2 regions of the Roseateles paludis genome follow, and region 2 is predicted to be linked to the other one. Evidence: predicted binding sites of a transcription regulator. Region 2 holds the regulator's gene; the other holds the start of a gene.
The links. Region 2 encodes sigma-54, which starts transcription at its own class of promoters, with help from an activator protein. Its sites were predicted from a motif close to TGGCANGNAANCTGCTTT; they were not measured.

Region 1 (4,197 bases), on a different contig from region 2:
TGGGCAGGGCCTCGACGCGCACCAGCTGCAGGCTGAGGTTGTCGGGGCTGCCGCGCTCGAAGGCGGCCTGCACCAGCTGGCGGGCGCAGGCGTCCAGGTCGTCGGGGTGGGCGTCCAGCGCGGCGCGCAGGTCGGCGGGCAGCAGGTGCTCGTGCACGCCGTCGCTGGCCAGCAGGTAGATGTCGCCGGGCTCCAGGGCCAGGCAGCGGTAGTCCACGTCCAGCCGGCTTTGAAAGCCCAGCGCGCGGCTCAGATAGCTCTGGCCGCCACCGATGTAGACGCGATGGTCCTCGGTCAGCGGCTCGAGCACGCCGTCTTGCAGGCGAGCGATGCGCACGTCGCCGGCATGGAAGCAATGCGCCGCCCGGCCCTTGAGCACCAGCACGGCCATCGCGCAGACATAGCCGCGGTCATGGTCGTGCCGGTAGGGGCTGCGCTGGGTCTGGGCATGCAGCCAGGAGTTGGTGGCCGCCAGCACGCGTTGCATCGAGCGCTTGACGCTCCAGGCCTCGGAGGTGCCGTAGTAGTCCTCCAGCACCGCGCGCACGGCGGCGCGGCTGGCGTCCTGGCTGACGCTGCTGGAGCCGATGCCGTCGGCCAGGGCCAGCACGGCGCCCTTGCTGGCCAGCAGCGGTTGCGGCGGGATGCGGGCGCCGTGGCAGTCCTGCTGCACAGGCTTGCGGCCGGCCTCGGCGTGCTGGCCGAGGCTGAGCTTCAGCGCGGCGGCAGACAGGCGGGACGGGGCAGCCAGCATCCGGTGGGCTCCTGGGGGCTCAGGCAGCGCGGCGCGGTGCGGTGCGCGCGTGGGTCGAGTACAGGGTCAGGCCCACGAAGGTCAGCCCGCCCACGAGGTTGCCCAGCACCGTGGGGATCTCGTTCCACAGCAGGTAGTCCATCATCGTGAAGTGGCCGCCCAGCATCAGGCCCGACGGGAACAGGAACATGTTCACGATCGAGTGCTCGAAGCCCATGTAGAAGAACACCAGGATGGGCATCCACATCCCGATGACCTTGCCCGACACCGAGGTGGACATCATGGCCGCCACCACGCCGGTGGACACCATCCAGTTGCACATCACGCCGCGGATGAAGAGCGTCAACATGCCGGCCGCGCCGTGGGCCGAGTAGCCCACCGTGCGGCTCTCGCCGATCACACCGATCTTCATGCCGACGGCATTGGGCGCCTCGCTGAAGCCGAAGGTGAAGATGATGGCCATGAACACCGCCACGGTGAAGGCACCGGCAAAGTTGCCGATGAAGACCAGCCACCAGTTGCGCAGCACCCCGTTCCAGGTGCAGCCGGGCCGGCGGTCCAGCACGGCGAGCGGGCACAGCGTGAACACGCCGGTCAGCAGGTCAAAGCCCAGCAGGTAGAGCATGCAAAAGCCCACCGGGAAGAGCAGCGCACCGATGAGCGGGTTGCCGGTCTGCACATTGACCGTCACCGCAAACGCGGCGGCCAGGGCCAGGATGGCGCCGGCCATGTAGGCACGGATGACCGTGTCGCGGGTGGACATGAAGATCTTGGCCTCACCGGCGTCGATCATCTTGGTCACGAATTCATTGGGGACTAGGTAGGCCATGGAGCACTCCCGCAAAGCGGTTGGGATCAGGGGCAGGGCCAGCCCCAAAAAGCGCAACGCCCCGCGACCGGCTGGCACGGGGCCAAACGGCAACGGGGCGTCCTGGGTAGGGGCCGGAGGGGAGGGTGGCGGGCCGCCCTCGGTGGCGATCCCGCGAACACGCCGGGGCAGGGCCTGCCTGGCGTGGTCTCGTTCTTGCGGTGCAATGTCCATGCCAGCAATGGGGCTGGCTAAACGCAGGCGGAAACGCAGGCGATGCCCCCTGGCTGGCGCAAGATGCACCCGGCCGGGTCAAATGCACCCCAAAACAGTGCGAACACCTGATGAGCTTTGAGATCGACGTGGGCCTTGCCAGCCTGCAAGGCCGCCGCGAGCGCAATGAAGACTTCGCGGGTGTGCAGCGCGCGGCCGCGCACGAGTCCGACCGCGGCTGGGTCGCTGCGCTGGCCGACGGCGTGAGCACCGGCGGCGACGGCTTGATGGCCGCGCAGACCACGGTGATGGCCTTGCTGTCGGACTTTCATGCCACGCCACTGAGCTGGGATGCCAGCGTGGCCCTGGAGCGCCTGTTGGCCACGCAGAACGCCTGGCTGGCCGCCTACAACCGCCGCGACTCGCGCCGCCAGGCGCTGTGCACGCTCACGGCCGTGGCCCTGCAAGGCCGTCGCTACGCCATTGCCCATGTGGGCGACAGCCGCGCCTGGCTGCTGCGCGACGGCGCCTGCCTGCAGCTCACGCAAGACCACCGCATGGAGCGCGCCGACTTTGCCGGCCTCACGCGCGCCGTCGGCCTCGATGACCTGCTGCACCTCGATCACAGCCAGGGGGAGCTGCAGATTGGCGACCGCCTGCTGCTGACCAGCGACGGCATCCACGGCGTGCTCCGCACCCGCGACATCGCCCGCCTGCTGCGCGAGGCGACCTCCGCCCAGGCGGCCGCAGAGGGCCTGGCCCAGGCCGCGCTCGATGCCGGCAGCCACGACAACGCCACCGCCCTGGTGATGGACGTCAAAGGCCTCGGCGCCCTGGGTTATGCCGACCTGCTGGGCCAGAGCCACACCCTGCCCGTGCCCGGCCTGCTGGGTGTGGGGGCCGTGCTCGACGGCTACACCGTCACCGCCGTGGTGGCCGACAACGGCGTGCACCGCCTGCTGCAGGCGCGCGACCCCGCCGGGCAACTGGTGGCGCTCAAGCTGCTGCACCCCAGCCGCGCCAGCGATGCCGAAGAGCGCGCCATGCTGGCCCACGAGCTGTGGCTGGGCCGTCGGCTGACTGAAGCCGCACGTGGCCGCCGGCGCGAAGGGGCAGCAGCCGGCCTCGTGCGCGTGCACACGCCGGCGGCGCCCAGCGCTTTCTACGGCGTGTTCGACTGGCATGCCGGCCGCACGCTGGAGCAGCTGCTGGCCAAGCAGCGCCTGGACCCCGCCGAGGCCGTGGGCCTGGCGACGCAGCTCGCCCAAGCGCTGAGCCTGTTGCATGCAGCGGGCTGCGTGCACCGCGACATCAAGCCCGGCAACCTGCACCTGGGCGATGACGGCCAGTGGCGGCTGCTGGACCTGGGCGTTGCGCTCTCGCCCCGCGCGCCGGCGGCGCTGCGCGACCTGCATGCCGGCACGCCCAGCTACATCAACCCCGAGCAATGGGACGACCCACCCGCTGCTGCGGATGCCGGCAGCGACCTCTACGCACTCGGCGTCACGCTCTACCAAGCCCTGACCGGGCGGCTGCCTTATGGCGAGGTCGAGCCCTACCAGGTGGCGCGCTTTCGGCGCGAGCCCGCACCCTTGAGCCGCCTGAGGCCCGATGTGCCCATGTGGCTGGCCCAGCTCGTCAACAAGGCTGTGGGCCGCGATGTGCGCCAGCGCTTCGAGACCCCCGAGGAGCTGTTGATGGCGCTGGAGCGCGGCGCGGCGCGCGGGGTCGAGCCGGTGCGCGCCTCACCGCTGGCGCAGCGCGACCCGCTGCTGCTGTGGCAGCTGGCGCTGGCGGTGTCGGTGCTCTTCAACCTGCTGCTGGTGGCGTGGTTGATGTGGCTGCCCAAGTCAGGCTGAGGGATGAAACGGCCCGGGGCCGGCGTTGTGAACGCGACGGCCGGCCCTTTCATGGTGGAAGGGTGGCGCGCTCAAGGACGCCCCCTCGATGCAGCACACACCGCACACACACCACGACCCTTTCGACCAAGGTCTGGCCCATGACCTGAACCGCCTGCTGGCGCAGCAGGCGGCGCGCCGCACCAGCCTGCGCTGGTTGTTGGGGGCAGGAGGCCTGGCGCTGGTGGGATGCGGAGGCGGGGGCAGCACCAGCACTGGAACGTCAACCGGAGCGACGACCGGCGGCACCACCACGACCCCCAGCGGCAGCTGCTCGGTGATCCCCTCCGAGACCGAGGGGCCGTATCCGGGCGATGGGTCCAACACCGCCAACGGCAGCATCGCCAATGTGCTGACGCTCAGCGGCATCGTGCGGCAGGACATCCGCACCAGCATCGGCAATGCCTCGGGCACCGCGGGCGGGGTGCCCATGACGGTGGAGCTGGAGCTCGTCAACACCAATGCCAGCTGCGCCAGCCTGGAGGGCTATGCCATCTACCTGTGGCACTGCGACGCGCTGGGCC
Region 2 (4,197 bases):
GTCCGACTTTGAGGGAGTTGAGCATGTCTTGCTCCTGGGAACGGTTGTGCATCCAGCCGGGCCGCTAGCAGCCCGGCACGCTTTCACTTCGCGCTATCACTTGGCGGTTACGGCGCCGTGCAGCACGCCGATGGGCTTGCCGTGGTCCAGCACCGGCGCTGACACGTGCACGCTGGGCACCTGGGTCGAGGTGTCGGGCTTGATCTCGTCAGCGGCCCAGGCCTGGCCCTTGAGGGCTTGTGCAAAGACCGGGCGCGTCGCGTTGTTCCAGATCAGCGGGCGCACGCTGGCGCCAACGAGGTTGCCCTTCTGGTCGCGCAGCAGCAGTTTGTTGATGTTGTCGTCTTCCTGCTCCCACTTGGCGATCTGCAGGCTGACCTTGGACTTGAGCAGGGCCTGGATGAAGGCGTCGGAGTCCGGCAGATCGACCCACTTGCCATTGGTCATGCCGCCGTCGCCCTTGGCATTGGCGTCCTTGATGGCGGCGATCACACCGGGGTCGGCTGCCAGCGCGACCAGGCGGGTCTTGGCCTTGTCCACTTTGGCTTGCACTTCTGGAGGCAATGCGGCGGAGGCGGTGCTGACGACGAACCCGACAGCGACGAGGGCCGTCGCGAAAAGCTTGCTGGACACGGAAGAAATGGACATGGGGAGCCTCTCCTGAAAAGTTGACGCTGCGAGCGCAGGCGCCGACAACAAGGAGAGCCATGGGGTCAACGCCCACGTGACTGCACTCTCCCTGTGCGGCGGCAACGACCTGGAGCCTTGCTCGCATGCGAATTTGAGTGTGCTGTCAGTTCCGGGGGGCTCACAACCGACCCTGGTAAGTTGCGAGGGGGCCAATCGGTGCTTTTTGGCGGTTCAGCGCCCATGACATTTGCGTGTCTGTGTTGAGCACGCGACACCCGGCTGCTCCGCAGCCGGTAGGCCCTGTGATCAGAGGGCTTTGCGCAGGTTGGCCGGGGCGATCTTCATCGCCTCGCGGTACTTGGCGACGGTGCGGCGCGCGCACTGGATGCCCTGCTCGTCGAGCATGCCGGCGATGGCGCTGTCCGACAGCGGCTTCTTGGTGTCTTCGGCGGCGATGAACTGCTTGATCAGCGCGCGCACGGCGGTGCTGGAGGCCTCGCCGCCGGTCTCGGTGTTGAGGCCCGAGCCGAAGAAATACTTCAGCTCGAAGGTGCCCCAGGGCGTGGCCATGTACTTGGCGGTGGTGACGCGCGAGATGGTGGACTCGTGCAGACCCAGCTCGTCGGCAATCTCGCGCAGCACCAGGGGCTTCATGGCCAGTTCGCCGTGCTGGAAGAAACCGCGCTGGCGCTCGACGATGGCGGTGCTGACACGCAGGATGGTCTCGAAGCGCTGCTGGATGTTCTTGATGAACCAGCGCGCCTCCTGCAACTGCCCGCCCAGCGGCGAGTTGCTGATGCCGCCGCGCGTGGCGCGCAGGGCATTGGCATAGAGCTCGTTGATGCGCAGCTTGGGGGCGACATCGGGGTTGAGCATCACGCGGAACTCGCGGCCCCCGGGGCCGGTCTTGCGCACGATGACGTCGGGCACCACGGCGGCGGCGCTGTTGGTGGCAAAGCGGCGGCCGGGCTTGGGCTCCAGCGTGGTGATCAGGCCTTGAGCGCGGCGCAGCAGGGCCTCGTCGGCGCCGGTCTCCAGCAGCAGGCGGCGCGTGTCGCGGCGCGCCATCAGCTCCAGGTGGCTGCGCGCGATGGTGGCGGCCAGGTCGCGCTCGGGGCTGGCCGGGTGGGTGGCCAGCTGCAGGCACAGGCACTCGGGCAGGCTGCGGGCGCCAATGCCGGCGGGGTCCAGGCTTTGCAGCCAGCGCAGGGCGATGCGCAGGTGGTCGAGCAGCTCCTCGCGGCTTTCCGCGTTTTCTTCGTCCTCGCCGGGCAGCAGGCTGGCGGCAATCTCTTCGAGGCTGTCTTCGAGGTAGCCGTCCTCGTTGAGCGAGTCGATCAGGATCTGGAGCGCCGTGCGTTCGGGCGCCGAGAGGTGCATGCCGGCCAGCTGCTGGGCCAGGTGCTCGGCCAGGCTGATGTCGGCCGACTCGGTCTCGCCACGCTCGCCGTCGTCGTCACCGCTGCTGGCCGGGCTGCTGCTGGGCAGCTCGCGGATGCCGTCGAAGTCGTCGCCTTCGGTGCCGTTGGACCAGTCCTCGCGGTCGGTGGTGCCAAAGTCGTCGGCTGCCAGCTCGCGCTCGCCTGCAGTTTCAGTGTTCGCTTCGGCGCTGTCGTTGTAGTCGGGGGCGGCATCGTCGCGCTCGGCCGGCGCATTGCTGGCCAGCTCGGGCGTGCTGACGCTGAACTCCTCCTCCGTCTCCAGCAGTGGGTTGGTCGCCAGCATCTGCTCGACTTCCTGGTTCAGCTCCAGGGTCGAGAGCTGCAGCAGGCGGATGGACTGCTGCAGCTGGGGCGTCAGCGCCAGGTGCTGGCTGAGGCGGAGCTGTAGGGTGGGCTTCATCGACGGACGCTCTTGCCCTACATGCGGAAGTGTTCGCCCAGATACACCTTGCGAACGTCCGGATTGGCCACGATCTCGTCCGGCGTGCCCTGGGCCAGCACCGTGCCCTCGCTGATGATGTAGGCCCGGTCGCAGATGCCCAGGGTCTCGCGGACGTTGTGGTCGGTGATCAGGACCCCGATGCCGCGCGCCTTGAGGAAGCCGATGATGCGTTGGATCTCCAGCACGGCGATGGGGTCCACGCCGGCAAAGGGCTCGTCCAGCAGGATGAAGCGCGGCTGAGTGGCCAGCGCCCGGGCGATCTCGACGCGGCGGCGCTCGCCGCCCGAGAGGGCGGGGGCCGGGCTGTGGCGCAGGCTTTCGATGGAGAGGTCGTGCAGCAGGCCTTCGAGCAGCTCGTCGATGCGCGCCTTGGGCAGGGAGCGGCCGCGTTCGTCCTGCTGCAGCTCCAGCACCGCGCGGATGTTTTGCTCGACGCTGAGCTTGCGAAAGATCGAGGCCTCCTGCGGCAGGTAGGACAGGCCCAGCCGCGCGCGGGCATGGATGGGCAAGCGCTGCACCTCCTGGCCGTCGATGCGGATCACGCCCGCGTCCGAGCGGACGAGGCCGACGATCATGTAGAAGCTGGTGGTCTTGCCGGCGCCGTTGGGGCCCAGCAGGCCGACCACCTCGCCGCTCCGCACGCTGAGGTGCACGTTCTTGACGACGCGGCGCACGCCGTAGCTCTTGGCCAGGCTCTCGGCGTCGAGGCGGCTCTCCGTCGCGGCAGTCTCGTGGCGGCTCTCCGTCGCGGCAGTCATCACGGAGCGGTCTTCGCGGGAGGGGTGAGCGTGGTGCTGGGCTGCAGCGGCAACGGTGCCGCGGAGGCTGCTGCCTCGGCCGCCGAGGCCCGAGGCATGATCACCAGTCGGGTACGGCCGGCCGGGTTGGGCGAGGCGTGGCCCCCCTCGAAGCGGAACACCTCGTTGCGGTTGTCATAGAGCACCACGGCGCCCGAGACCTCCTCGGCCACGGCCGTGCCGCGCAAGACCTTGACCACCGCATTGCCGATGAAGCGCACGGTGTCGCTCTTGGTGTCGAACTCGACCTGGTCCGCCTGACCCTGGACGCTCTCGCCGGGCACGTCGCGCCCCTGGCTGAAGCTGACCGGCTTGCCGGTGGTGCCGCTGGCCAGCGCCTGGTGGAAGCCGTCGGCCGTGATGCGCAGGTCCACGCTCTCGGCGCGCAACTGCAGCGTGCCTTGGGAGATCACCACATTGCCCGTCAGGCGGGTGCGCTGCGAGATCTTGTTGCCCTCGCCACCGTTGTCAGACTGGATGACGAAGGGCTGGGTCCGGTCGGTCTTGGCCGCCTGCGCGGCGGGGGCTCCCCACAGCGTGGCGAGCAGGGCGGTCAGCAGGGCGGGGGCCAGCAGCGGCGCGTTTCGGATCATGGCGGCACAGAAGTTGCAGGCGATTCTAGGCGCCTGCGCCGGTGCGCCCGACCGAAATCAAGCCTTGCCGCGTGCCTGTTTGATGAGGAAATCCGCAACGGCGCAGGCTTGTTGGCCCGAGACGGTTTCTGCCTGCCCGGGTGCGCCAACGATGCCGGGCCCCGTGCGCCAACGGCCGGCGATGGTGAGCTGGGGCACGCTGTCGACGCCGCTGGACTCGGCCAGCTTCAGGCCCTGCTGCGCCTTGGTCTGGACGCCGAAAGAATTCATGGCCTGCTTGACCTTGGCCGGGT

Region 1: the regulator sigma-54 is predicted to act here: its motif matches at 1,783-1,800, upstream of ABDJ85_RS09890 (formate/nitrite transporter family protein).

The regions. Positions count from the first base shown of each region.
Region 1 is NZ_JBDPZD010000002.1:849,019-853,215, reverse strand. It holds gene ABDJ85_RS09895 (bifunctional protein-serine/threonine kinase/phosphatase) at 1-754, opposite strand, end outside; gene ABDJ85_RS09890 (formate/nitrite transporter family protein) at 774-1,583, opposite strand; gene ABDJ85_RS09885 (bifunctional protein-serine/threonine kinase/phosphatase) at 1,907-3,634, shown strand; gene ABDJ85_RS09880 (dioxygenase family protein) at 3,723-4,197, shown strand, end outside.
Region 2 is NZ_JBDPZD010000001.1:1,126,978-1,131,174, forward strand. It holds gene ABDJ85_RS05315 (methyl-accepting chemotaxis protein) at 1-25, opposite strand, end outside; gene ABDJ85_RS05320 (hypothetical protein) at 97-648, opposite strand; gene ABDJ85_RS05325 (RNA polymerase factor sigma-54) at 937-2,472, opposite strand; gene lptB (LPS export ABC transporter ATP-binding protein) at 2,490-3,272, opposite strand; gene lptA (lipopolysaccharide transport periplasmic protein LptA) at 3,272-3,904, opposite strand; gene ABDJ85_RS05340 (thiol:disulfide interchange protein DsbA/DsbL) at 3,962-4,197, opposite strand, start outside.